DNA from 4 places in the Bradyrhizobium sp. HKCCYLRH3061 genome. Region 4 is predicted to be linked to each of the others. Evidence: predicted binding sites of a transcription regulator. Region 4 holds the regulator's gene; each other region holds the start of a gene.
The links. The regulator HrcA, encoded in region 4, represses chaperone genes, less so after heat shock. The targets are predictions, from matches to a motif close to GTTAGCACTCNCNNNNNGNGAGTGCTAAC.
Positions count from the first base shown of each region.

Region 1: groES (co-chaperone GroES) is a predicted target of HrcA. The motif match lies at 3,959-3,987, and genes of this name have one in related genera.
Region 2: groES (co-chaperone GroES) is a predicted target of HrcA. The motif match lies at 1,600-1,628, and genes of this name have one in related genera.
Region 3: groES (co-chaperone GroES) is a predicted target of HrcA. The motif match lies at 2,356-2,384, and genes of this name have one in related genera.

Region 1 is NZ_JBNPUE010000002.1:449,686-457,494, reverse strand. It holds gene ACQR2C_RS05990 (RtcB family protein) at 1-706, shown strand, start outside; gene lepB (signal peptidase I) at 865-1,647, shown strand; gene groL (chaperonin GroEL) at 1,813-3,453, opposite strand; gene groES (co-chaperone GroES) at 3,601-3,915, opposite strand; gene ACQR2C_RS05970 (usg protein) at 4,296-4,580, shown strand; gene ACQR2C_RS05965 (cupin domain-containing protein) at 4,714-5,292, shown strand; gene ACQR2C_RS05960 (acyltransferase family protein) at 5,515-7,536, shown strand; gene ACQR2C_RS05955 (NupC/NupG family nucleoside CNT transporter) at 7,474-7,809, opposite strand, start outside.
Region 2 is NZ_JBNPUE010000004.1:291,542-299,350, forward strand. It holds gene ACQR2C_RS10645 (diguanylate cyclase) at 1-280, opposite strand, end outside; gene ACQR2C_RS10650 (trypsin-like peptidase domain-containing protein) at 426-1,520, opposite strand; gene groES (co-chaperone GroES) at 1,743-2,057, shown strand; gene groL (chaperonin GroEL) at 2,100-3,722, shown strand; gene ACQR2C_RS10665 (hypothetical protein) at 3,988-4,218, shown strand; gene ACQR2C_RS10670 (Hsp20 family protein) at 4,481-4,930, shown strand; gene ACQR2C_RS10675 (hypothetical protein) at 5,021-5,554, shown strand; gene ACQR2C_RS10680 (class II aldolase/adducin family protein) at 5,663-6,442, opposite strand; gene ACQR2C_RS10685 (glycosyltransferase family 39 protein) at 6,548-7,809, opposite strand, start outside.
Region 3 is NZ_JBNPUE010000001.1:693,041-700,849, reverse strand. It holds gene ACQR2C_RS03360 (hypothetical protein) at 1-55, opposite strand, end outside; gene groL (chaperonin GroEL) at 196-1,839, opposite strand; gene groES (co-chaperone GroES) at 1,961-2,257, opposite strand; gene ACQR2C_RS03345 (hypothetical protein) at 2,589-3,095, shown strand; gene ACQR2C_RS03340 (protein phosphatase CheZ) at 3,210-3,989, opposite strand; gene ACQR2C_RS03335 (L,D-transpeptidase family protein) at 4,297-5,088, shown strand; gene ACQR2C_RS03330 (DUF2076 domain-containing protein) at 5,177-5,980, opposite strand; gene ACQR2C_RS03325 (ChbG/HpnK family deacetylase) at 6,192-7,034, opposite strand; gene ACQR2C_RS03320 (glycosyltransferase family 2 protein) at 7,031-7,809, opposite strand, start outside.
Region 4 is NZ_JBNPUE010000016.1:17,377-25,185, reverse strand. It holds gene dnaK (molecular chaperone DnaK) at 1-1,172, opposite strand, end outside; gene ACQR2C_RS23785 (hypothetical protein) at 1,527-3,035, shown strand; gene ACQR2C_RS23780 (hypothetical protein) at 3,234-4,169, shown strand; gene grpE (nucleotide exchange factor GrpE) at 4,325-4,945, opposite strand; gene hrcA (heat-inducible transcriptional repressor HrcA) at 5,076-6,164, opposite strand; gene rph (ribonuclease PH) at 6,339-7,052, shown strand; gene rdgB (RdgB/HAM1 family non-canonical purine NTP pyrophosphatase) at 7,049-7,693, shown strand; gene hemW (radical SAM family heme chaperone HemW) at 7,680-7,809, shown strand, end outside.

The DNA.
Region 1 (7,809 bases), on a different contig from region 4:
TCAGGCGGCGCTGGTGACGCATCACGGCTCGCGCGGCTTCGGTGCGCAGCTCTACAAGCGCGGCATGGCGGTGGCGAAGCGGCACACCGCGATCCACGCGCCGAAGGTCCCGGAGCACAGCGCCTGGATCAAGGCGTCGAGCGACGACGGCCGGGCGTATTGGGAGGCGTTGCAGGTGGCGCGGCTGTGGACCAGGGCCAACCACCACGCGATCCATGACCTCGCGGCGGCGAAGCTCGGCAACGCCGTCACGGACCGGTTCTGGAACGAGCACAACTTCGTTTTCCAGAAGAGCGACGGCCTGTTCTATCACGGCAAGGGGGCGACGCCGAACTGGTCCGGCTTCTCGGCCGATGATGACGGACGCACCATCGTGCCGCTCAACATGGCCGAGCCGGTGCTGATTCTGAAGCACCGGGACAACAAGGACGCGCTCGGCTTCGCGCCACACGGCGCCGGGCGCAATCTCGGGCGGAAGGCTTTTCTGCGCGAGAATCGTCCCGAGATGCCTGATGGCATCGACGCGCGCTTCTATTGCGGCAAGCCCGATCTGTCGGAGCTGCCGCAGGCCTACAAGAACGCCGCGTCGGTGCGGGCGCAGATCGCACGCTACGGGCTCGGCGAGGTCATCGACGAGGTGATCCCTTACGGCTCGATCATGGCCGGCGACTGGGAAGCCGACGCGCCGTGGCGAAAGGGACGGTGAGAGCTACGATCCGGGAGAGGTCGCCCACGGGCGGCCTCTCGTTGACGAATGGGCAGGGGCTGGAGATCATCGGCAGCCGCGTGGCTTCCGGTTCATTTGGTGATTGCGCAGGCTCGGGCCTTCCCTCATCCTCAGGGTGTGAAGAGGGGGAAGACGCGATGACGAGCCTGGAGGTGGGCGCGACCGGGCCGAGGCGCGAGCCGTGGTGGGCGATCGTAGCGATCTTCATCGCGGGCTTCGTGGCTCTTTGCCTGCTGCTGGCCTCGCCGGTGCTGATCCGCACCTTTCTGTTTCAGCCGTTCAACATTCCTTCATCCTCGAACATTCCAACGCTTCTCGTCGGCGATATCTTCTTCGTGTCGAAATATCCCTATGGCTACAGCCGCTTCACTTGGCCGTTGTCATGGCCTTCGTCGCTGCCGCCGTCGGCGCGGATCTGGGGTGCGACGCCTGCGCGCGGCGATGTCGTCGCGTTCTTCCTGCCGAAAGACAATGCGACCGTCTATATCAAGCGCGTCGTCGGACTGCCCGGCGATCGCGTCCAGATGAAGGACGGAGTGCTCTACATCAACGATACGGCCGTCGCGCGCGAGCGGGTCGAGGATCTGATCGGAGAGGCGGCCTGCGGGGGCGATGCGACCGAGCGCGTCAAGCGCTGGCGCGAGACCTTGCCGAATGGCGTGAGCTACGAGACGCTGGATTGCGTCAGCAACGGCTTCTTCGACAACACCAATGTCTTCGTCGTGCCGCCCGGCCGGCTGTTCATGCTCGGCGACAACCGTGACAACTCGACCGACAGCCGCGTGCTGTCCCAGATCGGCTATGTGCCGATCGAGAACGTCATCGGCCGCGCCGCCATGATCTTCTTTTCGGCCGCCGGTGCCGGCAAAGGCAGGCCCGGCCGCATCCGCTTCGAGCGGATCGGGACGATGGTGAGGTAGGCCGGTCGCGGATGTCGTAGCCCGCATGAGCGAAGCGACATGGGGCACTGCCGACTCTGCTTCTCGAGACCCCGGATATCGCTTCGCTCATGCGGGCTACGCTCTGAGCAAAGAAAAGGGCGCGGCTTTCGCCGCGCCCTTGGTATCTTCGCGAGGAGGCCGGACTTAGAAGTCCATGCCGCCCATGCCGCCGCCCGGAGGCATCGCGGGGCCGCCGGCGTTCTTCTTCGGCAGCTCGGCGACCATTGCCTCGGTGGTGATCAGCAGGCCGGCCACCGACGCGGCGTTCTGGATCGCGGCGCGCACGACCTTGGTCGGGTCGATGATGCCCTTGGACACCATGTTCACGTAGTCGCCCGACTGCGAGTCGAAGCCGTACGCATACTGCTCCTTCTCGAGGATCTTGCCGACGATGACCGAGCCGTCCTCGCCCGCGTTGATCGCGATCTGGCGGGCCGGGGCGGAGAGCGCCTTGCGGACGATCTCGATGCCGGTCTTCTGGTCCTCGTTCTTGGCGCGGACGCCCTTGAGCTGCTCGGAGGCACGGAGCAGGGCGACGCCGCCGCCCGGCAGGATGCCTTCCTCGACAGCCGCGCGGGTCGCATGCATCGCGTCGTCCACGCGATCCTTGCGCTCCTTGACCTCGACCTCGGTCGCGCCGCCGACGCGGATCACCGCGACGCCGCCGGCGAGCTTGGCCAGACGCTCCTGCAGCTTCTCACGGTCGTAGTCCGAGGTGGTCTCCTCGATCTGCGCCTTGATCTGCTGAACGCGCGCCTCGATGTCGGCCTTCTTGCCGGCGCCGTTGACGATCGTGGTGTTCTCCTTGTCGATCATCACCTTCTTGGCGCGGCCGAGCATGGAGAGGTTGACGTTCTCGAGCTTGATGCCGAGATCTTCCGAGATCGCCTGGCCGCCGGTCAGGATCGCGATGTCCTGCAGCATGGCCTTGCGGCGGTCGCCGAAGCCCGGCGCCTTGACGGCCGCGACCTTCAGGCCGCCACGCAGACGGTTGACGACCAGGGTGGCGAGAGCCTCGCCCTCGACGTCCTCGGCGACGATCACCAGCGGCTTGCCGGTCTGCACCACGGCCTCGAGCAGCGGCAGCAGCTCGTTCAGCGACGACAGCTTCTTCTCATTGATGAGGATGTAGGCGTCGTCCATCTCGACGCGCATCTTGTCGGCATTGGTGACGAAGTAGGGCGAGATGTAGCCGCGATCGAACTGCATGCCCTCGACGACGTCGAGCTCGGTCTCGAGCGACTTGGCTTCCTCGACGGTGATCACGCCCTCGTTGCCGACCTTCTTCATGGCGTCGGCGAGGAACTTGCCGATCTCGGAGTCGCCGTTGGCGGAGATGGTGCCGACCTGGGCGATCTCGTCGTTCGACGTGACCTTCTTGGAGTTCTTGACGAGATCGGCGACGACCGCCTCGACCGCGAGGTCGATGCCGCGCTTCAGATCCATCGGGTTCATGCCGGCGGCAACCGCCTTGGCGCCTTCGCGGACGATGGCCTGGGCCAGCACGGTCGCGGTGGTGGTGCCGTCGCCGGCCGCGTCAGCGGACTTCGAGGCGACTTCGCGCACCATCTGCGCGCCCATGTTCTCGAACTTGTCGTCGAGCTCGATCTCCTTGGCGACGGTGACGCCGTCCTTGGTGATGCGCGGCGCGCCGAACGACTTGTCGAGGACGACGTTGCGGCCCTTCGGACCGAGCGTGACCTTCACGGCATTGGCGAGAATGTCCACGCCGCGCAGCATGCGGTCGCGGGCTTCGACGCCGAACTTTACGTCTTTCGCTGACATATTGGGTTTCCCTGGTTTTGATCGAGATCCTCGTCCTGAGGAGCCCGCGCAGCGGGCGTCTCGAAGGACGAGATGAGGAGGTGGTTGGGGCCTCATCCTTCGAGACGCCGGCTCAAGCCGGCTCCTCAGGATGAGGGGCAACGGCGCTTAGGCGGCCTTCTTCTTCGCCGCGGTGTCGGTGAGCACGCCCATGATGTCGCTTTCCTTCATGATGAGCAGCTCCTGGCCGTCGATCTTGACCTCGGTGCCCGACCACTTGCCGAACAGCACGCGGTCACCGACCTGAACGTCGAGCGGGACGAGCTTGCCGCTCTCGTCGCGGGCGCCGGGGCCCACCGCGATCACTTCGCCCTGCGAGGGCTTTTCCTTGGCCGAGTCGGGGATGATGATGCCGCCAGCGGTCTTCTCTTCGGCGTCGATGCGCTTGACCACGACGCGGTCGTGAAGCGGACGGAAAGCCATACAGTCCTCCTAAGGTATTGAAGCGATTGTCAGTTTCTGGAGATTTGGCAGTCGGCGCCGGCGAGTGCCAGCACGCGGGCTGGATTTAGGGGAGAGTTTTATGCCGGGCAAGGCCTTGTAGCAGAAAAATTAGCAGTCGATCGCGGGCTCTGCCAAAGCGTTCCGACAGCGTTAACGGAGGCGGAACGAACCGCGAAACCCCGTATTAGCACCTGGGCTAAGTGGCTGCTAATGCAGCATTTTTCAACATGTCGTTAAACATTTAAGCTTGAGATGGGTTGAGGACATGCGTCACATTTCTAGGCAGTGAGCGCATCGTTGCCGGGTGGCTCCATCCCCGGTTGGCCACACGGACATGCGCTCCAGAAACGGAGGTTGGCATGGTGTCGAGGGTTGAGGTTTCCGAGGACTTTCGGAAACAGGTGCTGGGTTACGGGCTGACGACCGCGCAGATCCTGTATCGGATGCCGGACCATCGCTCGCTGCTGCAGACCTATGTCTGGCAGAACTACGACCTGTTTCCGAAATTCCCTGCGCTGCAGGACTTCCTGGCGTTCTGGGAGGAGAAGATCGAGGGCCCGCTGTACTCGGTCACCGTGGCGCATTCCAAGCTGATCAAGCCCGCCGAGCTGCGCGCCGTCGACGGCGTGTTCGTGCTGCATTGAGCTGACAACCCCGCCATCGGTGTCATTCCGGGCTCGTGCTGCGCACGCCCCGGAATGACGACCTTTGTTGGAGCTCTGCCGAGTCCCCCCAATTGTGATAGCCTCTGACCCGAGGACTCGCAGGGAGAGCGCCATGGCCAAGAAGAGCCGCAGCACCACATCATCATCACGCGCCGCCGCGAAGGCTGCGCCGCGTAAGGTCGCAAAGACAAGGCCGACGGCGAAGACTGCCGCCAAGACAGCCGCCAAGCCAGGCAGGGCGGCTGCACCGTCCGCGCGCAAGGCGCTCGTGAGCAAGGGGCGGCCAGCGCCGGCGCCGCGCCGGCGCAAGCAGAAGGTCGCGATCAGCCATCACCGCGAGGAGGATTTCAGGGCCGACGGCCTGCGCGCCTATGCGCATTATCGCGACCTCGGCATCGCCGACGCGACGCACGGCCTGGCGCGCGCGCATGTCATCCGCATGCTGCCACCGTGCAATCCGCAGGAAGTCTCCAAGCTGCACACCCATGCGGTCGACTTCCAGATGGTCTATGTGCTCAAGGGCTGGGTGAAGAGCTACCTCGAAGGCGTCGGCGAGACGCTGATGAAGGAGGGCAGCTGCTGGACCCAGCCGCCGAAGATCCGCCACATGATCCTCGACTATTCCGACGACGTCGAGCTGCTCGAGGTGATCCTGCCGGCCGACTTCAAAACCGTCGAACTGTCGACGTAAAGCCGACAGAAATGGATGGAAACATCCGCGACGCGGTGGACGGCGGTCCCATCGCGCGTGTGTGTTGACATCCGGTCTCGCGTCATTGGGACGGATGGGCCGGCAACGAATCCGTCAGACGTGTTCGTCGCGGGCTTGCGTAAAGGCGTACCCGTCCCGTTGCCGCGCTTCGTCGTCCAGTTCGCTCCGACCATTGCGTGCGCGCCTCGCACGCGTGCATCGATGCAGCCTCGCATCGCCAACGCGGGCGCCGGCTCGGCTTCAGGTGCAGGCCATCGCGAGGACATCGACTGGCTGCGCGCCATCGCGGTGCTCTCCGTCGTCGCATTCCATTTCGAGGCGCCGGCGATCTTCGGCGGCTTCGTCGGCGTCGACATCTTCTTCGTCATCTCAGGATACCTGATCACCGGCATCATCGCGGCAGAGATGGCGCAGGGCCGCTTCTCGTTCGCGCAATTCTACGAGCGGAGGGTGCGGCGGCTGCTGCCGGCGCTCTACGCCATGGTGGCGTTCGCGGCGCTCCCGGCGTCGCAGGACATGCTGGGCTCCGAGCGCGCCGAGTTCCTCCGTTCCGCGGCCGCCGTCGTCACCTTCACCTCGAACATCTTCTTCTGGCTGCAGTCCGGCTATTTTGACCACGCGGCGGTCGAGAAGCCGCTGCTGCATACCTGGTCGCTGGCGGTCGAAGAGCAGTTCTATCTGGTGCTGCCCGTGGTGGTCTGGGCCGTGCTGCGGCTGGCGCGCGGCCACAGGCTCGCGCTGCCGGTCACTCTCGCGCTGCTTGCCACAGGCTCGTTCGCGCTCGGCCTGATGCTGATGCGCGGCGGCGCGTCCGCGAGCGCGTTCTTCCTCAGCCCGCCGCGCGCCTGGGAATTCCTGCTCGGCAGCCTGGTCGCGATATCCGGCCTTCCCGCGCCGCGGCCGGGTCTCGTTCAGCGCGGCGCCCGCGCGCTGTCGCTGCTGCTGATGGCGGTGCCGATCCTGGCGCTGCGCCCCGGACCGGGCTTCCCCGGCGTCGACGCGCTGGCGCCATGCCTCGGCGCGGCGCTGTTCCTGTGGAGCGGCGCCGGCGTGGCCAATGTGCCGCGCAGCCCGCTGTCGCCGCTCGGTGTGGCGGCGTTCTTCGGCCGCATCTCCTATTCGCTGTATCTCTGGCACTGGCCGCTGTTCGCCTTCGCGCGCTTCGCCAAGCCCGGTCTCGCGCTCGACGGCTGGGAGCGGGCGGCCCTGTTCGTCCTCACGGTCGCGGTCGCCACGCTGTCCTGGCGCTTCATCGAGCAGCCGTTCCGCAACCGCCGGCTCGCGGCGACTCCGCGCGCCGCGTTCGGTCTTGCGGCGCTGGCGAGCCTGCTGCTGCTGGCCGGCAGCGGCGTCGGCCTGCTGCGCGCCGGCGCGGTGTCTGACAACGACCGCGCGGCGCAGCGGCTGGACGCCTACAATGCCTACGACATGAAGCCGGTCTATCGCTACGGCACCTGCTTCACGACACCGGACGGCCGGGTTGCCGAGGATTGTCTGCAGGCGGCGGCCGGCAAGACCAATGTGCTGCTGTGGGGCGACAGTTTTGCGGCCCACTACTATCACGGCCTCAAGGCCCAGCTCGGTCCGGACACCGTCAACATCATGCAGGCGAGCCAGCCCACCTGCATGCCGACCTTCAGCGCGGAGACGCAGGGCGTCGCGGCCTGCCGCGCCCTGGCGAGCCAGATGCGCGACTATTTCGCGCAAGCGCGGCCCGACCTCGTGGTGATGTCGGCGGACTGGCTGGAGAACGCGCGCCCGCCGCGGTTCGCCGGCATGGTGCGCGACCTCAAGCAGACGCTGCAACGGCTGCAGGAGGCCGGCATTCCGGTGGTCCTGCTCGGTCCCTCCGTGCAGTTCCGCGCGCGGCTGCCGTCGATGCTGGCACGCGCCACCCTGCGCGGCGTGACGCCCGATCCCGCGGCATTCGTCCGCTCGGACATCTTTGCGCTGGATGCCGCGATGCAGGCTGCGCTGCCGAGTGGCGAGGGCTTTTCCTACGTCTCGATCCTGTCGGCGGTCTGCGAGGACGGCCGGTGTCCACTCACGGTCGGCGACGTCCCGCTGTCCTTCGACCACGCGCATCTCACCGCGGCGGGCTCGCGCCATGTGATGGCCCGGATCGCGCCGCTGCTTCTCCCGCAGGCGACGGAGCTCAGCTTACGTCAGCAGGCCGACGATCGCACCCATCAGACAGGTGGTGAGGGTGCCCGAGACGATTGACTTGAGGCCGAGCGCGTTGATCTCGTCGCGCCGCGTCGGCGCCATGGTGCCGAGGCCGCCGATCATGATGCCGAGGCTGGCGAAGTTGGCGAAGCCGCACATCGCATAGAGCATGATCAGCCGCGCGCGCGGATCGAGCGCGCCTGCATCGAGCTTCGCCAGCTCGACATAGGCGATCAGCTCGTTCAGCACCGTCTTGGTGCCCATCAGGCTGCCGGCGGTGACGGCCTCTGACCATGGCAGGCCCATCAGCCAGCATACCGGCGCCATCAC
Region 2 (7,809 bases), on a different contig from region 4:
GCGCCCGGCGGTAGGCGATCATCATCACGACCAGCCGCGACAGGCAGACCGCGACCTCGAGCACGAACCAGGTGATGAACAGCGGGCTCGGCGTGCGCAGCGCAAGCGCAGCAGCAACGGCGACGGTGTTGATGGCGCCGCCGGCGAACACCGACCAGCAGCCGTAGAGCTCGCCGGTCAATGCGCCGCGGATATCTGATGACACCGGATATCCCGGGTCGGCCAGCCAGCGCGTCACGCGCCAGCGTGGCAAACTGAACGACAAACCATCACCCCGCATTTCAATACCTCCGCGGGGTTGCACTAACCGCGAGGGCACTTAACACGCGTTTATGGAGGTATCGGCGTCTCGCTGCATGCTTGATGCACGGTAAAAATTTACTCCACGTGGTATGCGCAGCTCACAGCGAACTGAAGTTGAATTGTCACCCCGAGGTCCGCGCACGCGCGCGTTCTTCGGCGACCGGCGCGACCTCCACTGTCGCATTGCCGAGCGCGCGGTCGCGCTCGAACACGAGACGGACGCGCTGTCCGACCGGCGTGAGGCCGATCAGGTTGCGCACCTGCGTGGCGCTGCGCACCGGCATGTCGTTCGCCTTCACGATGATGTCGCCCTTGCGCAGCCCCGCGCGTTCGGCCGGCGAGCCCACGGTGACGTCGGCGACGCGCGCGCCTTGAATGCGGCCGTCGGCCGGCGCGTCGAGGTCGAGCAGGGTCACGCCGATGCGGCCGCGATCGACGCGGCCGTTGGCGACGAGCTGCTCCATCACCCGCCGCGCCATGTTGATCGGGACGGCGAAGCCGATGCCGACATTGCCGCCGCCGGGCGAGATGATCGCGGTGTTGATGCCGACCAGCTCGCCACGCAGATTGATCAGCGCGCCGCCGGAATTGCCGGGATTGATCGCCGCGTCGGTCTGGATGAAATCCTCGTAGCCCTGCTTGCCCAGGCCCGTGCGTCCGAGCGCGCTGACGAGGCCCGAGGTGACCGTCTGGCCGAGGCCGAACGGGTTGCCGACCGCGATCACGAAGTCGCCGACCTCGAGCGCGTCGCTGTCGCCGAGTGCGATGGCCCTGAGCTCGATCGGGTCCCTGATCTGCAGCAGCGCGATGTCGGTGGCGGGATCGCGCCCGACCAGGCGGGCGGCGAATTTGCGGCCGTCCTTGGTGCGGATCTGCGCTGTCGTGACGTGTTCGACAACGTGGTTGGCCGTCATCACGTAGCCGCGCTGCGCATCGACGATGACGCCGGAGCCGGTCGCGCTGATCTGCTTCTCGACCTGCTTCGGCACGTCGAAGAACTCGCGGAACAGCGGGTCCTGGTAGAGCGGGTTGTCCTGGCGGACCTTGCCCTCGACCGAGATGTTGACGACGGCCGGCGTCACCTCCTTGACCAGCGGCGCGAGCGTCGGCACCCGGCCGAGCTTGAGATCGGGAATTTGGGCCAAGGCAGGCCCGGTCATCAGGCAAAGCAGGATGGCAGGCGCCAGGACGGCCCGGAGAGAAGGCGGAAGCTGCATCGTGATCCCCAACAAGCGCGATCAGGATTTTTCGGCGACGACAGAGCTGGGAAAGCGGCCGGCCCGGTTCAAGAGCCGGGCTGGCAATCGCTCCCCGAGAGTGCCAAAAAATTTGCGTGACCCTCTTGAACGAAAAGTTCGGCTTTCCTAGGTCGTTGCTCGCCCGGGGGCCTGATGGGACCCGAGGCTTATGACATCGCTGATCTGTAAAGGAGGATGTGCATGCATTTCCGTCCATTGCACGACCGCGTGCTCGTGCGCCGCATCGATGCCGAGGAGAAGACCAAGGGCGGCATCATCATTCCCGACACCGCGAAGGAGAAGCCGCAGGAGGGCGAGATCGTTGCCGCGGGTCCGGGGGCGCGGAACGAGCAGGGGCAGCAGGTCGCCCTCGGCGTCAAGCCGGGAGACCGCGTGCTGTTCGCGAAGTGGTCGGGCACCGAGGTCAAGATCGACGGCAAGGATCTCCTGATCATGAAGGAGAGCGACCTGCTCGGCATCATCGACGCGCCCGCCGCGGCAAAGAAGGCCGCCTGATTCCCTCAACTGACAGTCATCGAGATAAAGGAGACGATGAACATGGCTGCCAAGGACGTGAAGTTTTCGACCGACGCGCGCGACCGCATGCTGCGCGGCGTCGACATCCTCGCCAATGCCGTGAAGGTCACGCTCGGCCCCAAGGGCCGCAATGTCGTGATCGAGAAATCGTTCGGCGCGCCGCGCATCACCAAGGACGGCGTCACGGTCGCCAAGGAGATCGAGCTGGAGGACAAGTTCGAGAACATGGGCGCGCAGATGGTGCGCGAGGTGGCCTCGAAGACCGCCGATCTCGCCGGCGACGGCACCACGACCGCCACCGTGCTCGCCCAGGCCATCGTGAAGGAGGGCGCCAAGTCGGTGGCCGCCGGCATGAACCCGATGGATCTCAAGCGCGGCATTGATCTCGCCGTCGACGCGATCGTCGCGGACCTCAAGGCGCACGCCAGGAAGATCACCAGCAACGACGAGATCGCCCAGGTCGGCACCATCTCGGCCAATGGCGACAATGAGATCGGGCGTTTCCTCGCCGAGGCCATGCAGAAGGTCGGCAACGAGGGCGTGATCACGGTCGAGGAGGCCAAGAGCCTCGATACCGAGCTGGAAGTGGTCGAGGGCATGCAGTTCGACCGCGGCTATGTCTCGCCGTACTTCGTCACCAACTCCGAGAAGATGCGGGTCGAGCTCGAGGATCCCTACATCCTGATCCACGAGAAGAAGCTGTCGGGCTTGCAGACCATGCTGCCGCTGCTCGAGGCCGTGGTGCAGTCGGGCAAGCCGCTGCTGATCGTGGCTGAAGACGTCGAGGGCGAGGCGCTGGCGACCCTGGTCGTCAACAAGCTGCGTGGCGGCCTGAAGATCGCGGCCGTCAAGGCGCCGGGCTTCGGCGATCGCCGCAAGGCGATGCTGGAGGACATCGCGATCCTCACCGGCGGCACGACCATCTCCGAGGATCTCGGCATCAAGCTGGAGAACGTGACCCTGTCGATGCTCGGCCGCGCCAAGAAGGTCGTGATCGACAAGGAGAACACCACCATCGTCGACGGCGCCGGCAAGAAGGCCGACATCGAGGCCCGCGCGCAGCAGATCAAGCTGCAGATCGAGGAGACCACCTCCGACTACGACCGCGAGAAGCTGCAGGAGCGGCTGGCCAAGCTCGCCGGCGGCGTCGCGGTGATCCGGGTCGGCGGCGCCACCGAGGTCGAGGTCAAGGAGCGCAAGGACCGCGTCGACGATGCGCTGCACGCCACCCGCGCCGCGGTGGAGGAGGGCATCCTGCCCGGCGGCGGCGTGGCGCTGCTGCGCGCCACCAAGGTGCTCGACGGCGTCAAGACCGCCAATGCCGACCAGAAGGCCGGCGTCGACATCGTCCGCCGCGCCATCCAGGTGCCGGTGCGGCAGATCGTGCAGAACGCCGGGGAGGACGGCTCGCTGGTGGTCGGCAAGCTCTTGGAGAAGGATGCCTATGGTTGGGGCTTCAACGCCGCGACCGGCGAGTACCAGGATCTGGTGCAGGCCGGCGTGATCGACCCGGCCAAGGTGGTCCGTACCGCGTTGCAGGACGCGGCCTCGGTCGCCTCGCTGCTGATCACCACCGAGGCGCTGGTGGCGGACAAGCCGAAGAAGGCCGACGCCACCGCGGCCGCGCCGTCGATGGACTTCTGATCCGATGCAGCCGGGGGCGGTTGGCCGCAGCCACCCCCGGCTTCCCGAAAGAAATATCGACAAACAACTGATCGCTGCCCCGTGAGGTCGTGGATCGGCCACAACGCGCAGCTATCAATCAGGCCAACGACCGCAATCCGTCCACAACCGGCCACAATTGCATTCGGTGAGCCGGCTGAGAACGGACCGACGGTCGACGGGAGGTGTGGTTGAGCGCTGTCGCGCCGCCCGGTCTCATCAGCAGCGCGAGCTCGCAGGCCCGATCATGCCAGCCTGGCAATACGATCATCCGCCGCCCAACCCGACCTCCGTCATGAGCATGGGCGATCCGCGTCGCTTGACACGGTTTCTGATCGAGAGCGAACAGCGCGTGGTGGCACACTGCCAGGCCGTGCTGTCGCGCGGTGACATCGATCAGCGCGAGCGCGACCGGCTGGTCAGCGTGCTCCGCGAGGCGACGATGCGGCTGCAGCGGCTGTCTGCCGTGGCCGCCTGACGGGTGTTGCGCCGCGAAAAGGCTGCGACAAAAAATTCGATCTTCCCCTCTTGAAATGGATATCGGTTGTTCTAATTCGTCTGCTGCCGCTTCGGCGCCGGGTGCCATCAGGGCCCGGTCGAAATCTGGGCGCTGACCGGTTGTCTGGTACTCAGTAGTCTCTTGTACCAAGTCTCTTGGTACTCAGACATCTCCGGGACTTTGAAGTCCGCATCGGCTCGGCGCTCCTTCGTATCCATCTTGCTCTCAGGAGGACTTGGCTATGAGGACCTACGACTTCTCTCCGCTGTGGCGTTCGACCATCGGTTTCGACCGTCTGTTCGATCTGCTCGACGAGACCCAGCGCGCGGTCGAGGACAACTATCCCCCGTACAACATCGAGCGGCTCGGCGACGACCGCTACCAGATTTCGCTGGCGCTGGCGGGGTTCGCGCCGGACGAGCTGTCGATCACCGCCGAGCACAACGTGCTCACGGTGGAAGGACGCAAGGGCGACAAGGAGACCCGCGAATATCTCTATCAAGGCATCTCGTCGCGGCCGTTCAAGCGGCAGTTCAATCTCGCCGACTACGTGCAGGTGACCAACGCGGCGTTCGACAACGGCCTGCTGCGGATCGAGCTCGTGCGCGAGATCCCCGAGGCGATGAAGCCGCGCCGCATCGCCATCGGTACAGTGCCGGTCGAAAAGATCGCGCAGCAGAAGGCGGCCTGACGCCTTGTTCGAGTTGCGGCGCGGGCGGCGTGTCGCCCGCGCCCTTGCAGCATCTGTCTCTTGTGAAAGGAGTGGAAGAGGAGAGACGCCATGAGCGAGCACCGTTTTTCGATCACCGCGGGCAGAGCCGGATTCCATCCGGTCTCGCACTACGAGTCGCCGGCCGACCTGCTGAACGATCGCAAGCTGTCACTGGCCGAGAAGCGGCTGATCCTGTCGTCCTGGGCGTCAGACATGTATGCCGTCGAGTCGCAGCCGGGCCTGCGCAAGATTCCCGGCCTCTCAAGACCGCTGCATCTGGCCGACGTGCTCGGCGCGCTGCGTCAGCTCGACCGCGAGGATCAGCCGCCGCGGCCGCGCGGCGGAGCGGCCATGCGCATCGTTCCGCGCGTCGATGTCGAGGCCGATGGCGCTGCGACGGACAGCGCCGCGGTCGGCCGGATGCGGCCCGCAGCCCGCCTGCGGTTCTCGCGGGAGGCCAATGTGCGGCGCTATCGCAAGCTGCTCGCCACCCGCCTCGCCGAGCACGAGCGGCGCTTCGTCGAGCGGCGGCTGGCCGAGGAGCTGCAGCAACCGCACGGCCCGGCCGAGCGCCAGGGCCTGGCTCGGGCAGGATGCTGCTGACGGAGCACATGATCGCACGAACAAAAACGCCGCCCGGAATTGGGCGGCGTTTGATTCCGAAAAGCGTAGAGGGTGATAACGCCAGGCTAGCCGATCATCGGCGAAAAATCAATTGCGGTAGCCCGGGTTGACGCGATCGAGCCGGCGCAGCAGCGGCGGCCACACCAACTGATTGGAGCGCAGCTCGACGCGATCCTCGTTGTCGAACAGCTTCGCGTTCTTGTCGATGACCTCGTCGCGCACCGGATAGGCCGAAGGACCGAGCGTGCGCGTGCGCACCTGGATCGAGCAGGCACGCTCCAGATGGTACATGCGCTCGAAGGCGGAGGCCACGGAGCGGCCGACCGTCAGGGTGCCATGATTTCGCAAAAGCATGTGGTTCTTGCTGCCGAGGTCGCGCTGCAGCCGCGGCCGCTCGTCGTGGTCCAGCGCAACGCCTTCATAGTCGTGATAGGCGAGGTCGTGGGTGACGTATTGCGCGATCTGGTTGAGCGGCAGCAGCCCGTCGGCGCAGCTCGACACCGCGACGCCGTCCAGCGTGTGCAGATGGATCACGCAGCCGGCATCCTCGCGGACCTCGTGGATCGCGGAATGGATGGTGAAGCCGGCGGGATTGATGCTGTACTCGCTCTCGGACAACTGGTTGCCGTAGAGGTCGACCTTGATCAGGCTGGACGCCGTGATCTCCTCGAACAGCAGGCCATAGGGGTTGATCAGGAAGTGATGCTCGGGGCCGGGCACGCGGGCCGAGATGTGGGTGTCCACCAGGTCGTCCCAGCCGAACAGCGCCACCAGGCGGTAGGCGGCGGCGAGATTGACCCGCTGCGACCATTCGGCCTCGGTCATGTTCGACGGCACTTCCTTGAGGCGCGCTTCGGCTGGCGACATGGCATTCTCCGATTTCCAACAGTTGACCGGAGCCTAAGCGGCCCGCCGCCGCGCGACAAGGCGCGGGGCAGGGGGGCAGTCATGCCGTTCGGCTGAGCAGGCCGCTCAGGGCGCCGGGATCGACAGCAGGCTGGAGATGCTGCGGCCGCGGATGTCGTAGACCCGGGCGAACACGACATCGTCGCGCTTGATCTCGACCATCACGGGTGCGGTCAGTCCCTTGCAGTAGAACTCGCCGAGCGTCATGGCGAAGTCGGCCGCATGGCTGTCCCAGCCGATGGTGAAATCGGGGCCGAGCGCGACCTGGGCGGGGCGCTGCGGGCCGCAGACCGCGACCTTCCATTTGTGCCCGATCGGCGGCACCTCCTGGCGCTCGTCGAGCTGTTCCTTCAGCCCGTCGGAGGCCTGCTTCAGCGCCAGCCCCCAATAGTCGAGCATGAAGCGGGTGTCGGCCTCGCGCACGGTGCCGGCGATGAAGTTGAAGTGGGTGTACTGATAGGGATGCAGCCGGATCATCTCCGCCAGCGGCAGCAGCAGGCCGAAGCAGAACGCGGCGATCGCCACCGGCTGCCAGCTCCGGCGCTCGTCGGCGTTGAGCCACGACAGAAGCCAGGAGAAGGCGATGCCGCCGAGCAGCGCCATCGGCGGGATCACGAACACGAAATGGCGGATGCCGTTGTAGAGCGCCGGGCGTTTGACGATCGCGATCAGGATCGGCAGCGTCGCCGCCAGGGTCAGCATCAACAGGATGCTCTTCTGGCGCGCCGGCATGTCGGGCCGCGACAGCGACATGATCGAGGCGACGACGCCGGCGACGAACAGCGCGATCATCAGTTCGGGCAGTTGCAGCGCGAACAGCGTCGGCAGATACGACCAGGGCATGTCGGGCACCGAGACCAGCGCCCCGTCGAACATCTCCTTCCACGGCTTCTCGAAGAAATGCGAGAAGTAGGTCAGGGCCCGGAACGGGTTGGCCGGTTCGATGATCGACCACGGCCAGATCAACCCCATGATCAGGTAGCCCAGGATCAGGCCGGGGATCAGCACGTAGAGCACGTGGGCGAAGCGGCGGATCGCCTCGCGGGGCCCTTGCGTGCGGTACTCCTCCATGAACAGCGGCATGAAGCCGACCATGGCGTAGACCACGGCCATGCCGCCGAGGATCCGCGAGCCGATCGAGAAGCCGGCGCCGAGGCCGATGATCAGGATGGTGCGTGGCGAGGGGTAGGGATACTCCTCGGCAAGGCGCACGAGGCCCATCAGCAGCACCACCATGGCGACCGCGAAGGGCGCGTCCTTCGGGTTCATGAACATGTGGCCGTAGAAGATCGGGCAGAGCGCCAGCAGCAGCAGCGCGGCGAGGCCGG
Region 3 (7,809 bases), on a different contig from region 4:
CGAGTTCCGGCGCGGCCGCTACAATCACAGCCAGCGCAAGCAAAATCGCGCGCATCTGAAAATCCTTGTGGGGGCAGAATCGGCCTTAAGCTGTAGCGCCGATTTGCGGTCGCTGCACCCCCGGTGCGGACACTCGGCCAAAAAGAAGGCCGCCCGGAGGCGGCCTTCCTGAATGTGAGATGTCGAAAGCAGGGCTCAGAAGCCCATGCCGCCCATGCCACCCATGCCGCCGCCGGCCGGCATCGCGGGAGCCGCATCCTTCGGCAGCTCGGCGACCATGGCCTCGGTGGTGACCAGGAGGCCGGCGACCGACGAGGCGTCCTGCAGCGCGGTGCGGACCACCTTGGCCGGGTCGATGATGCCCTTGGCAACCATATCGACATAGTCCTCGGTCTGCGCGTCGAAGCCGAAGGTCTCGGACTTCTCGTCCAGGATCTTGCCGACCACGATCGAGCCTTCGACGCCGGCGTTCTCGGAGATCTGGCGAATCGGAGCTTCGAGCGCCTTCAGCACGATGTTGATGCCGGCCTGGACGTCCGAGTTGGCGTTGGTGATGCGGCCGACCGCCTTCTTGGCGCGCAGCAGCGCCACGCCGCCGCCGGGGACGATGCCTTCCTGCACCGCAGCGCGGGTCGCGTTGAGGGCGTCCTCGACGCGGTCCTTCTTCTCCTTGACCTCGATCTCGGTCGCGCCGCCGACGCGGATCACCGCGACGCCGCCCGCGAGCTTGGCGAGACGCTCCTGCAGCTTCTCACGGTCGTAGTCCGAGGTGGTCTCCTCGATCTGCGCCTTGATCTGGCCGACGCGTGCCTCGATATCGGCCTTCTTGCCGGCACCGTTGACGATCGTGGTGTTCTCCTTGTCGATCACGACCTTCTTGGCGCGGCCGAGCATCTTCACCGTGACGTTCTCGAGCTTCATGCCGAGATCTTCCGAGATCAGCTGACCGCCGGTCAGGATCGCGATGTCCTCGAGCATGGCCTTGCGGCGGTCACCGAAGCCCGGCGCCTTGACGGCCGCGACCTTGAGGCCGCCGCGCAGGCGGTTGACGACCAGCGTGGCCAGCGCCTCGCCCTCGACGTCCTCGGCGATGATCAGGAGCGGACGGCCCGACTGCACCACGGCTTCGAGCACCGGCAGCATGGCCTGCAGGCCGGACAGCTTCTTCTCGTGCAGCAGCACGTAGACGTCGTCGAGCTCGGCGGTCATCTTCTCGGCATTGGTGACGAAGTAGGGCGAGAGATAGCCGCGGTCGAACTTCATGCCTTCGACGATGTCCACCTCGGTGTCGAGCGACTTGTTCTCCTCGACCGTGATGACGCCCTCGTTGCCGACCTTCTGCATCGCCTGGGCGATCATCTTGCCGATCGCGGCGTCGCCATTGGCGGAGATGGTGCCGACCTGGGCGACCTCGGAGGACGCAGCGACCGGCTTGGCGCGCTTCTCGATGTCCTTGATCACGGCGGCCACCGCGATGTCGATGCCGCGCTTGAGGTCCATCGGGTTCATGCCGGCGGCAACGGCCTTGGCGCCCTCGCGCACGATGGCCTGGGCCAGCACGGTCGCGGTGGTGGTGCCGTCACCGGCGGTGTCGTTGGTCTTGGAGGCGACCTCGCGCAGCATCTGCGCGCCCATGTTCTCGAACTTGTCCTCCAGCTCGATCTCCTTGGCGACGGTGACGCCGTCCTTGGTGATCCGCGGAGCGCCGAAGCTCTTCTCGATGACGACATTGCGGCCCTTCGGGCCGAGCGTCACCTTGACGGCGTTGGCGAGAATGTCGACGCCGCGCAGCATGCGGTCGCGTGCGTCGCCGGCGAATTTGACGTCCTTGGCTGCCATTTCAAAATTCTCCTGGAGTAGACCTCGACGGCGAGGGGCGTGATCGCCCGTCTGTCGCCGGAACGAGGTTGCAGAGCATTTTCGCCCGGGGCGGCTGATCGCCGCCCCCGACAGGTCGGGATCAGGCGACGACGCCCATGATGTCGGACTCCTTCATGATCAGGAGCTCCTCGCCGTCCAGCTTGACCTCGGTGCCGGACCACTTGCCGAACAGCACGCGGTCGCCGACCTTGACGTCGATCGGGATCAGCTTGCCGCTCTCGTCGCGGCCGCCGGGGCCGACGGCGACGACTTCGCCCTGCGAGGGCTTTTCCTTGGCGCTGTCGGGAATGATGATGCCGCCCTTGGTCTTCTCTTCGGCGTCGATGCGCTTAACCACGACGCGGTCGTGCAGGGGACGAAACTTCGATTTGGCCATGACGGATCCCTTTTGGGGTGCTTGGATAAGTGTTGCTGTCGGAGGAAATCTGAATGCGACCACATTTGACGCCCACTTGGCGCCAACTGGCTCGCAGCCTTAGCAATCGCGCCCTCCGAGTGCTAAAGACCGCTCGGGGAAATATGGCTTGCGGCTGTTCCTGTCAAGCAACGGCCAGCCGTTAAGCCGTTCTTGAGGCTGTTAGGGGGATGTTGTCCGGGGCCAGACATGTTAGTGGAGCGGCGTCGTCATCCGACGTCATTGCTCTGACGAGCGTTTTGCGCTTGGTTGCCGGACGGGGCAGCCACGATTCTGTTCCTAAGGGGATGCCATGACGAGTTCACGGTGCGCGCGGCCGGTTGCCAATCTCGCGATCGCGTCGGCGCTCACGATGCTTCTGGGAGCGTGCACGGGCTTCAGCCTGTCGCCGTCGCCACCCATGCAGACCGAGGCGCCGGTCGAGCCCGAGGTTCCGGCGACGATCCGCCCCGAGGATCTCGTGGGCAAATGGGGCCTCGCCGCCTACAACAATCCGAATGACCGCGCGCGCACCGAGAAGATGGCTCTGGCGCAGTGCAAACAGCCTTACGTCATCGGGGCAGGCACGTCCGGCGGTGTCGTGATGCATCTGGCCGACCAGGCGACTCCCCAGGAACTGCGCCTGAAGGGGTCGGCCAGCGGCAAGAACTACATCGGCCCGGCCGGACCGCCCGGCGGCGAGCAGGACCGCGAGGTCATCTCCTTCGACGGCCGTGTGCTGATCACCCGCTTCGTCGACAAGGATGCGGCGACCCGTTACCAGACGATGGTCTACGTCCGCTGCGGGCCGCGCGCCTGAGATCCGGGCGATCATCCCGCAAAGGTCGAGAGTCGAACGAAAAACGCCGGCGACTGCGCCGGCGTTCTGTACGATGACGTGGCCTGAAGCGGTCGCTGGGACTGGCCGCCGACCTCAGTTGAACATCGCGTCGATGTCGTCCTGCGAGGCGTGGCCGACCTCGCCCGCCGCCTTCGGACCGTTCAGCAGCCTGGCGTCGCCCTCGCGGGTGTCGACGATCGGCGGCACATGCGCCTTGATGGCGTCGACGCCGCCCCAGATGTCCATCATCACCACGATGTGGTGCTCGATGAACTTCATGGTGGTCATGACCTTGTTGATGCGCTGGCCGGTCAGGTCCTGGAAGTTGCAGGCCTCGAAGATCGACACCACGCGCTCCTGGATCTCTTCGCTCAGGATCTTCTGCTGGTCGGCCGAGTCCACCTTGGACAGCGCACTGGCGGCCTGGTCGATCGCCTCCGCGGCTTCGAGGATCTGCTGCGTCGCCTGCTCGGTGCCGCCGACGACCGCGCCGAGCTCGCCGTTGACCTTGGCCATCTCCTCGCCGTTGAAGCTCTTGGCATGGAGGGTCGCGATCTCGCCCTTGGTGCGGTTGATCGCGTCGTGGATCAGGTCGAGCTCGACCTTGAGCTTTTCGCACTGCTCGATCTGGGCACGATACGTCTCGAGCAGCGCGCGCGCTTCGGCGACCTCGCGTGCGGCGGATTCTTCGATGGCGGCGTTGGCCGTGTTGCTACCTCCGCTGCGGATGGCGTTGGCCATCTGGGAGCGGATCGCGCGCAGCTCGTCCATGATTTCCTTGTGGTTGGGGCCGATCTCGCCGCCCACGAAGTCGGGCTCCGGCATATGGCCGACGATTGCTTCTTCGATACGGAAACGCTTGCGAACAGCCATGATAGTATCCCTGACCTCTTGTTCGGATCAGTTCTACGCAGAGCCTATTTAACATCGCGTTCACGCCAGGAACCGCGGTTGAGCAACGCTGGCGTGCATCGTGCGTCAACTATTAACCATGCCTCGCCGGCCTTCACGCAAAATAAACGCTAGCCATCAAAACCGCCGTCGTATGCAGCGATGGTGAATCCCGGCGCCTCCCGCGTTTACCAAAGCGATCGGGTTTTGCTCTTTATTGACGATACGCGGCGGCGTTGCCGCCTCGCGCGACGAACAGTCTCCAGACGAAACAGTACAGAGTACGTCGATGTTCAAATCATTCTCCACGGCGCTGCTGGCCGGCGCATGCGCATTCTATTCAGGTCTGGATCGGGCGGCGGCCCAGGGGTTTCAGCAGCCGACCGTGATTTACAGCGGGCCGCCGCAGCAGTCCGCGCCGGTGCGCACCGCCTATGTCGAACGCTCGCGCATGGGTGGCGGCTTCATCGAATTCCTGTTCGGGGATCCGCAAGGCAGCCGCGGCGCGCCTCCGCCGGGACAGCCGATGTATCAGCAGCAGCCGTCCTATTACGAGCCGCAGCGGCTGGCGCCTGGCATGGTCCCGCAGCAGGGAGTGCCGGATGAGGAGGCCTATGAGCAGACGCAGCGGCCGCTCGATCCGAAATACGAGAAACAGATCGTTGACTATGACGGCAAAGAACGGCCGGGCACGATCGTCATCGATACGCCGAACAAGTTCCTCTATCTGGTCCAGGGCGAGGGCAGGGCGCTGCGCTATGGCATCGGCGTCGGCCGGCCCGGCTTCACCTGGTCGGGCGTGAAGACGATCTCGGCCAAGCGTGAATGGCCGGACTGGACGCCGCCGCCGGAAATGCTCGCGCGCCGGCCCGACCTGCCGCGGCACATGGAGGGCGGACCGCAGAACCCGCTCGGCGCACGCGCGATGTATCTCGGCTCGTCGCTGTATCGGATCCACGGGTCGAACGAGCCATGGACGATCGGCACCAACGTCTCGTCAGGCTGTATCCGGATGCGCAACGAGGACGTCATCGACCTCTATGGCCGCGTGAACGTCGGTGCCCGGGTGATCGTGCTCTGACGACCGCCACCGCACGACATCGGCCATTGAAAAAGGCCGCCCATCCGGGCGGCCTTTGCATTCTCGAATTGGCTGCGACCCGGGAGGATCACGCGTAGTCGCTGCCACCGTCGTCGTCGCCATAGCCGTCATCGGAATCGAAGTCGGCCGCGTCGCTGTCATTGCCGTTGTCGTCGTAGTTCGCCTGGTCGAACAGGCCGGCACGACCGCTGTCGCCGCCCGAGCGGCCGATGTCGTCGAGACCGGCGTCACGCGCCAGCGACCCGCCGGACTGGTCGCCGCTCCACGGGCTGGCACCGCCGCCGCGCTCCTCGATGATCGTGGTGTCGCCGAACGCCTGATGCGACCCGCCGCCCATCATCGAGCGGATGCCGCCGAGCAACAGTGAGCCGCCGACCATGCCGGCCGCGGCCGCCGCGGCCGTGCCGAGGAATGAGCCGCCTCCGCCGCCGAACATGCCGCCGCGCGGCTGGCCGAAGCCGCCCTGATCGTAGGGGCCGGGTTGACCGGGATAGCCGGGCTGGCCCTGGTAGCCCGGGGGCATCGCCTGGCCGCTGTTCCAGACCGGCCGGCTTGGCAACGGCGGCGGCACGTTGGGGACCGAACCGCGGCTGCTCGCGCCGAAGATGCTGTCGCGCATCGAATCGAGGAAGCCGCCCGACGGGGCCTGCTGCGGGGCCTGGGCGTGCTGCAGCTCCTCGATGCGGGCATTGGCGCGCTTCAAGGCTTCGTCCTGCACCAGTACCGTCTGCACCAGCGCGTAGACGGCATTGGGAGCCCGCTGCAGCGCCTGGGCGATGGCGGCGGCGGCCTCCGGATCACGCGGTGCACTCTCCAACTTGGCAAGCCGGTCGAACAGATCGTCGATGAGTTGGCGTTCTTGCGGTGTCATGTCGTTCTCCTGCCGCTTGCCTTGTTCCGGCGAAGCGCGGCCAAGATTTAGGGGGACTTTGTGGCCCGGCCAGCCGGGGCGCGGATTAAATTTCGGTATGCGACACAGCGTCTCTCGGGCTTGCGCGGCGTTTTGGACCTCCACGCTGCCCGCACCGCAGGAGGAACGCTGCCGAGCGGCTTTTTGTTCGTCGCAGGCCCGCAAGATCCGTTCAGGCCAGCGTCATCCGGCGGCGGTCGAGCAGCGCTGGAAAATGCTCGCCGGCGAGATAGGCGTGCTCGTGCTCGCGCTGGACGGTCAAAGGATCGAGCTCGATCAGGACGTCGTCGACGAAGCCGGGATGGCACATCACCAGCCCGTCCTCCGGCAGCTCGTCCAGGAAGCCGTCCATCAGCGTGCCGAAATCCGAGGTCTTGCTGAAGTCATAGGCGCCGGCGAAAGCGGGATTGAAGGCGATCGCGGCCCGCCTGGCATGACGGCGGAATTGCGCGCTCAGGACGTCCAGCAGCAGCGCCTTCGGTGCCGTCAGCCGCTGCATCAGCGGCACGTTCCGGCCGCCCTGACGCACCCAGGCCGCCGGCGCGGCTTCCTTGACGGCGGCGAGGAAGCCCTCGCGCACCTGCGGATAGAGCTGGGCATGCTGATGGCCGTCGACGAAATCCGGGGCGCGGCCGAACAGCTCGCCGAACGCCGCAAGCTGGACCAGCACCTCGGCGCGGATCAGCTCGGGATCGAGCCGGCGGGACATTCCGGCACGCAGCAGCTTGGGAAAGGGCAGGAACATGCCGCCCTCCGACGGGCGGAAGTGCATGGTGAGGGGCCGGAATGGCGCGGTCAGCGTGACGTGCAGGCCGATGGCGCAACGCGGGCGGTCGGACGCGACCCTGGTCAGCTCCGCCACCTCGTCGCGCCCGATCGCGGCGCCCACCGTCATCACCGAGGTGGCGTTCAGCCGGCCGCGCGCGATCAGGTCCCGGATGGCGCTGTTGACCCCGGGGCTGATGCCATAGTCATCGGCGCACAGCCAGATGCGCCGGTGCGGCGTCGCGCTCATTCGGCGGCGTTCCTCTCGGCGCCGTCGCTCCGTGCATCGAGCGCTGCACGCTTCTCGCTGTGCTCGGCGACGAAGTAGATCGGCCGTGCCTTCAGCTCGGACAGGATCTTGCCGATATACTCGCCCATGATGCCGATCATGATCAGTTGCACGCCGCCGATCGTCATCAGGCCGACCATCAGCGAGGGATAGCCCGGCACCGATTTGCCGCTGACGACGGTCTCCCAGAGGATGGAGAGCCCGAACAGGAAGGCCGCAGAGGCCAGCAGGATTCCGAGCAGGCTGGCGAAGCGCAGCGGGGCGACCGAGAACGAGGTCAGCCCTTCAATCGACAGGCCGAGCAGGCTCGTCAGGTTGAAGGTCGTCACGCCGTGGGCGCGCGCCGCGGGCTCGTAGTCGACGCGGATCTGGCGGAAGCCGATCCAGCTCGCGAGGCCTTTGAAGAAGCGGTTGCGTTCGGGGAGCTGCCGCAGCGCGGCCACCGCGCGCGGCGACAGCAGGCGGAAGTCGCCGGCATCCTCCGGAATCTTCTGCCGCGCCCCCCAGTTGATGAGCGCGTAGAAGCCGTGAACTGCGACCCGGCGCAGGAACGGCTCGTTGTCGCGATGCGCCTTGGCGGTATAGACGACGTCGTAGCCGTCCTTGATCCAGTGCGTGACGAGTTGCTCGATCAGGGCCGGCGGATGCTGGCCGTCGCCGTCCATGAACATCACCGCGCCGCGCCGGGCATGATCGAGGCCGGCCATCAGCGCGGCCTCCTTGCCGAAATTGCGCG
Region 4 (7,809 bases):
GGGGTCACGTCGAGCAGCAGCACGTCCTTGACGTCGCCCTGCAGCACGCCGGCCTGAATCGCGGCACCGATCGCCACCACCTCGTCGGGGTTGACGCCCTTGTGCGGCTCCTTGCCGAAGAACTGCTTCACCATCTCCTGGATCTTCGGCATGCGGGTCATGCCGCCGACCAGCACCACTTCACCGATCTCGCCGGCGGTGAGGCCGGCATCCTTCAGCGCCTTGCGGCACGGCTCGATGGTCTTCTCGACGAGGTCGGCCACCAGCGCCTCGAACTTGGCGCGGGTCAGCTTCATCGTCAGATGCTTCGGACCGGACTGGTCCGCGGTGATGAAGGGCAGGTTGATCTCGGTCTGCGTGGTCGACGACAGCTCGATCTTGGCCTTCTCGGCCGCTTCCTTGAGGCGCTGCAGAGCGAGCTTGTCGTTGCGCAGGTTGATGCCCTGCTCCTTCTGGAATTCGTCGGCGAGGTAGCTGACCAGACGCATGTCGAAGTCTTCACCGCCGAGGAAGGTGTCGCCGTTGGTCGACTTCACCTCGAACACGCCGTCGCCGATCTCCAGGATCGAGACGTCGAAGGTGCCGCCGCCGAGGTCGTACACGGCGATCGTGCCGGCCTTGGTCTTGTCGAGGCCGTAGGCGAGCGCCGCCGCGGTCGGCTCGTTGATGATGCGCAGAACCTCGAGGCCCGCGATCTTGCCGGCGTCCTTGGTGGCCTGACGCTGGGCGTCGTTGAAATAAGCGGGGACGGTGATGACGGCCTGGTCGACCTTCTGGCCGAGATGGGCTTCCGCGGTCTCCTTCATCTTCTGCAGGATGAAGGCGGAGACCTGCGAGGGCGAATAGGTCTTGCCGTCGGCCTCGACCCAGGCGTCGCCGTTGCCGGCCTTGACGATCTTGTAGGGGACGAGCTTCTTGTCCTTCTCGACCATCGGGTCATCATAGCGGCGGCCGATGAGGCGCTTGACCGCAAAGAAGGTGCGCTCGGGGTTGGTCACGGCCTGGCGCTTGGCCGGCTGGCCGACCAGACGTTCGCCGTCGTCACTGAAGGCGACGATCGACGGCGTGGTGCGCATGCCCTCGGCGTTCTCGATGACCTTCGACGTTTTGCCGTCCATAACGGCCACGCACGAATTCGTGGTGCCGAGATCGATCCCGATGACCTTTCCCATGGTCTCATATCCTTCTTTTTGCGGCAGGTTGGGTGGGGCCCTGACGGCGCCCCCATCCAAAACCCCCTCAGATCAAATGCTCGCGATATTGCGACGATGAGCGTCATATAGGAGGGGGGGAGTGGCCCGCAAGGACCGGACCAGGGGTTCGACCCCACGAAAATCACGGCCCTCGCCGAACGACCTCGCGGAGTCATCAAGAAGGGCCAATCGACCTTGGCAGCGCCCTAAACGGGAGGGTGCGATCGCGGGCAGGGAGCAACGAATCCGGTACTCCGGATCTGCCCCGATGACCGAAATGCGTTGTTAACCCACGGGCCCTAGCCTGCCGCACTCCTGGGACGGGAATGAGGCATGGTCATCGACACCGATTGGGGCTTTCCGCAGCGTGCGCGCGAAGCCGGCCAGGCCACGTTCCCCGGACTGCTGATCTGCGCCATCGTGGTTGCAGCGGCGTGGCTGCGATACACCCTTCCCCTCAATGTCGATGTCAGCTGGTGGCTCCTCGTCAGCGAGCGCATGCTCGATGGCCAGCGGCTCTACGTCGACATCCTCGAGACCAATCCGCCGATGGCCGGATCGGTCTATCTGCTGGCCGTCGCGCTGGCGCGTGCGATCCATCTCAGGCCCGAATTGGCGACGAACATCCTGATCTTCGCGCTGGCCGCGGCATCCCTGACGCTGGTGTGGCTGGTGCTGCGGACATCGGCGCTGCGCCATCGCCTCGCCGACGGTTGGCTGGCGGCGTGGACGGCCGCCCTGCTCCTGATCGCGCCGATGTATGATTTCGGCCAGCGGGAACACCTGGCCCTGATCACGATCCTGCCGGCGATCGCGGTGTACATCCTGCGCGCCAGGGGCGAGCGGGTGGGCCCGGCCGCCGTGCTCATCGCCGGGCTCAGCGCCGGCCTCACGATGAGCTTCAAGCCCTATTTCGCCTTCAGCGCCGGCTTCTGCATTCTCGCCGCCGCCGCTCAGGCGCGCGACTGGCGCGTGCTGTTCGCGCTGGAGAACTGGATCGCCGCGGCGCTGGTGCTGCTCAACGCGGCCTGTATCTACCTGTTCTTTCCCGAATATTTCACGCTCATCTATCCGCTGGTCCGCGACGTCTATCTGCTCCTGAAGGCGCCGGTGCCGACCATCCTCGTGACCCTGCCGATGGGCCTGTGGCTTGCCGCAGCGATCACCATTCTCCTCCTCCAACGCCGGCAGCACGCGCGCGACGCGGCGTCTTTCACCACGCTGGCCGGATCGCTCGGATTCCTGGTGTCGTTCGTCGCGCAGCAGAAGGGCTGGGGCTATCACGCCTATCCCATGGTCGCGCTGGCGTTGCTCGCCGCCGGCCTCGCCGCGTCGGCGATCGACACCCGCCGCGACATGCGGCGCTGGCCGCAGGTCGCCACCGCTCTCGCCGGCGCCGTGCTGTTCGTGCAGACCTGCCTCTGGTTCAATGGCAGCGTCGACGTCCGGCAGATCGAAGCCCAGGTGGCGCGGCTCGGACCGCGCCCGAGCATGCTGGTGCTCAGCGCGGCCGCAGTCATCGGCCACCCGATGGTGCGGACCCTCGGTGGCACCTGGATCTCGCGCCAGGAGGCATTCTGGGTCCGGGAAATCGTCCGCCGCTCGCAACAGGACGGAACCATCGATTCACAGACGGCGCAGCGGCTCGCGCCCTATGTGGAACGCGAACGCGCCGGGATCATCGCCGACTTCCGGAAGCAGCCGCCCGACGTCGTCCTGATCGACAATCAGAACAGCGACTGGGGCGATTGGGCGCGTTCCGACCCCGAGCTCAGGGCCCTGCTCGCGCCCTATGTGCTGGTACAGACCGTCGACGGCGTCGAAATCCTGAAGCGCGGCTAGCGCTGCACCATCCTGAATCCGCCTTTTGAGGCAAAATGTGCCCCGCCGGAGCGCGCCGACCGCCGCAGGCGATCAAAACCGCGCGCCCGGCCTGTTGCGGGGGGCGCAAAGCCGCTAAAAGCGTGCCCGCCGAAGACCACGCTGGCGAGGACCCCCGACCGCCTCGGCGCGCGGCCCCGGTCAACGAGGCAATGTTTGATGATGATCGTTCGACTCTTCACCGCGGCCACCCTGCTGATCTCGCTGCTGCACCCCGCATGGGCCACTGACGCCGTATTTCCGCCCGGCGTCCGCATCGGGCTCGCGCCGCTGGTCGGGCTCGCCAAGGCCAAGACGTTCTCCGGCTTCGAAACCGAGGACCAGAGCGTGAAGGTGCTGCTGACCGAACTGCCCGCCGCCGCCTATGGCGAGGTGAAGAACGCGTTTACCGCCAATCCCGCCGGGACCGGCAGCGTCAAGCCGGAGAGCATCGAGACCGCCGCCGGCACCGCCTACTATACCGTCGAGAACGGCCGCGATGGCACCACGCCGGTGCGGCGCTACTCGATGATCCTGCCCGGCAACGGCTTCTCCGGCTACGTGGCCGTGCAGATCCCGGAGACCGCGAGCCGGATCTACACCGACGATGCCGTGCGCCAGATGTTCGCCTCCGCCGTCGTCCGCAAGGACGTTCCGGTCGACGAGCAGCTCGCGATGATGCCGTTCAAGGTCACCGACCTCTCCGGGTTCAAGACCATCCGCACGCTCGGGCCGGGCGCCCTGATCCTCGCCGACGGCGAGGAGGACAAGGGATTCGAGGCCGCGCCCTTCGTGGTGATCGGGCTGGTGGCCGGCGTGGCCCCGGAGGCGGGCGACCGCGCGCGCGTGGCGCAGCAGGCGGCCACCACCATTCCGGGCGTCCGCGAAGCGCGCATCACGATGTCCGAGCCGATCCGCATCGACGGCCAGCCGGCCTATGAGACCCGGATCGACGCCACCAGCGGCAAGGACAATACGCCGGTGACGGTGGTGCAGTGGCTGCGCTTCGGCGGGCCGAACACGTTGCGGATCATCGGCAGCGCGCCGCGCGACCAGTGGTCGGCGGCCTTCCCGCGGTTCCGTGCCGTCCGCGACGGCATCCAGCCAAGAGGCTGAGACCAGCCCGGCATCGGACGGCGTGATCACGCCGGCTGCTCGCCGCGAGACGAACTACAAGGTCGCGCCGACAAACAAGAAGCCACGGGCATCGCTGCCCGTGGCTTCTTCGTTCGACAACAGGACGGCCGCAGAATGCGTGCCCGTGCTCGCCGTCAGGCGGCGCTGTTCGACTGATCGTTGCTCGCCGCGGGCGCCGCCTTGGCGCCGCCCTTGGACACGCCGACCAAAGCGGGGCGCAGCACGCGCTCGCCGATCATGAAGCCGGCCTGCACGACCTGCACCACCGTGCCGGACGGCACCGACGGATCCGGCACCTCGTACATCGCCTGCTGGAAATTGGGGTCGAACTTCTGTCCCGTTGGATCGAACTTCTTGACGCCGTTCTTCTCCAACGTGTTGAGCAGCGAGCGCTCGGTGAGCTCGACGCCCTCGATCAGCGACTTCAGGCCCGCATCGGCATTGTCGCGCGTCTCCGCCGGCACGGCATCGAGCGCGCGCTGCAGATTGTCGGCGATGTCGAGCACGTCGCGGGCGAAGCCGGTGATGCCGTACATGCGCGCATCGGCGACCTCGCGGGCGGTCCGCTTGCGCAGATTCTCCATCTCCGCCAGCGTGCGCAGCATCTTGTCGCGCGCGTCGGCCGCCTCCTTGGCAAGGGCCTCTGCCGAGCCGGCCTCGGGATCATCGGGCATGATGTAGGGCTTGGAGACGACGGGTTCGCTGGCCTGCGCCGGGTTTTCCGGATCATTCTTATGCAGGTCGGGATCGGTCATGGACAGACTCGCAAGTTCGGCTGACGGGTTTGGGGATATGGGGCGGGATATCGTGCTTTGGGCGTCGAAAATCAAGCGCAGCCTGACCGGCTCGCCGGAGACGCCGTCCGCGGATTAACCATCTCACGCATCAGCCACCCAGCAGCCGGCTGACCAGGCGCGCGGCATAATCGACCGTCGGAATCACCCGGGCATAGTTGAGCCGGGTCGGACCGATGACGCCGAGCACACCGACGATGCGGCCCGTGGCGTCGGAATAGGGCGACACGATCGTCGACGAGCCCGACAGCGAGAACAGCTTGTTCTCCGAGCCGATGAAGATGCGGACACCTTCCGCGCTCTCCGCGCGCCCGAGCAGATCGACGACGCCGCGCTTGGTTTCGAGATCGTCGAACAGCCGCCGGACACGCTCGAGATCTTCGAGCGCATGCAGGTCCTCGAGCAGGTTGGCGTGGCCGCGCACGATGAGCTGCCGCTCGTCGCTGTCGCCGCCGGACCAGCTCGCGACGCCGGCGGCGATCACCTTCTGCGTCAGCTGGTCGAGCTCGGCACGGTCGTGCGCCAGCGCGGTCTCAAGTTCGAGCCGCGCTTCCGCCAGCGTCCGCCCTCTGATCCGGGCGTTGAGGAAATTGGACGCCTCGGTCAATGCCGAGGACGGCACGCCCGGCGGCAGGGTCAGGACCCGGTTCTCGACCTGTCCTTCCTCGCCGACCAGAACGACGAGCGCGCGCTCGGGCTCGAGCCTGACGAACTCGATGTGCTTCAGCCGGGTGTTGGATTTGGCGGTCAGAACCACGGCGGCGGCACGGGTCAGACCCGACAGCCGGGTCAGCGCTTCATCCAGCGCCGCCTCGACCGATTGCGCCCGGCCGACGGCCGCGAGCTGGCTCTGGATCGACTGCCGCTCGGCCTCCGTCATGTCGCCAACCTGCATCAGGGCGTCGACGAAGAAGCGCAGGCCGGCTTCGGTGGGCAGCCGGCCGGCCGAGGTGTGCGGCGCGTAGATCAGGCCGAGCTGCTCTAGATCGGCCATGACGTTGCGCACCGAGGCCGGCGACAGCGGAACCGCGATCAGCCGCGAAATGTTGCGCGAGCCGACCGGCTCGCCGGTCGCCAGATAGCTTTCGACGATCTGCCGGAAGATCTCGCGCGAGCGCTCGTTCAGCTGCGCCAGACCGGCCGGCGGTGTCATCAGGTTGATCGGATCGTGGTGGGCCACCAGATGCACTCCTCCCAGCTGCCTATAATGTGTCCATGCGGCGGCTCGGTGGCAAGCCGGTCATGAGGAGGGGGCTCCGGGAGCGACGGGCCCTTGATAAACCCTTGCCGCTGCCGGTCGCGGCTCCTACAAGGCCGTCAAACACCCTCTTTCGCCTCTTTCACGGAGAGAATCATGCGGCCGAGCCGCCGTGCACCGGATGAACTGCGGGCCGTGAGCCTGGAACGCGGCGTCGTCAAATACGCCGAGGGCTCCTGCCTGGTGAAGTTCGGCGACACCCATGTGCTGGTCACCGCCACGCTCGAGGACCGGCTGCCGCCCTGGCTCAAGGGCCAGGGACGCGGCTGGATCACCGCCGAATACGGCATGCTGCCACGCGCCACGCTGGAGCGAACCCGGCGCGAGGCCTCCGCCGGCAAGCAGACCGGCCGCACGGTCGAGATCCAGCGCCTGATCGGCCGCTCGCTGCGCACCGCGATCGACCTGGAAGCGCTCGGCGAGCGCCAGATCACGGTGGACTGCGACGTGCTCCAGGCCGATGGCGGCACGCGCACGGCGTCGATCACCGGCGCCTGGGTCGCGCTGGCCGACTGCATCAAGTGGATGAAGTCGCGCAACATGATCAAGACCGAGGTGCTGCGGGCCAACGTCGCCGCGATCTCCTGCGGTATCTACAACGGCACGCCGGTGCTCGATCTCGACTACGCTGAGGATTCCGAGGCGGAGACCGATGCCAATTTCGTCATGACCGGCGACGGCCGCATCATCGAGGTGCAGGGCACGGCGGAGAAGACGCCGTTCACCGAGGCCGAGTTCCTGGCGCTGATGGCGCTCGCCCGCAAGGGCGTCGCGCGGCTGGTCGACCTGCAGAAGATGGCGGTCGCGTGAACGGTCCGCACCGCAGGCTCACCGGTCGCATCGTCATCGCGACCCACAATCCCGGCAAGCTTGCCGAGATGCGCGAGCTGCTCGCCCCCCATGGCGTCGAGGCGGTGTCGGCCGGCGATCTCGGCCTGGGCGAGCCGGACGAGACCGGCGAGACCTTCCAGGCCAACGCCCGCATCAAGGCGGTCGCCGCGGCCAAGGCCGCACAGCTTCCGGCCTTTGCCGACGATTCCGGCATCGTGGTTCACGCCCTCGACGGTGCGCCGGGGATCTATTCGGCGCGCTGGGCCGGACCGGACAAGGATTTCACCGGCGCGATGACGCGGATCGAGCGCCTGCTGCAGGAGCGCGGCGCCGCGGGTGCCGACCAGCGCGGCGCTCATTTCGTCTCGGCGCTGTGCGTGGCATGGCCGGACGGCCATGTCGAGGAGGTCGAGGCGCGGGTCGACGGCACGCTGGTCTGGCCGCCGCGCGGCACGGCCGGCTTCGGCTACGACCCGATGTTCCTGCCAGAAGGGCACGATCGCACGTTCGGCGAGATGACCAGCATCGAGAAGCACGGCCTGCCGCCGCTCGGCCTCGGCCTGTCGCACCGGGCGCGCGCCTTCGTGAAGCTCGCGGAGATCTGCCTTGACCAGCGCTGACAGCGAAGTGTTCGGCGTCTATGTGCACTGGCCGTTCTGCCTGTCGAAATGTCCGTATTGCGACTTCAACAGCCACGTCCGGCACGCGGCCATCGACCAGGAGCGCTACGCCCGCG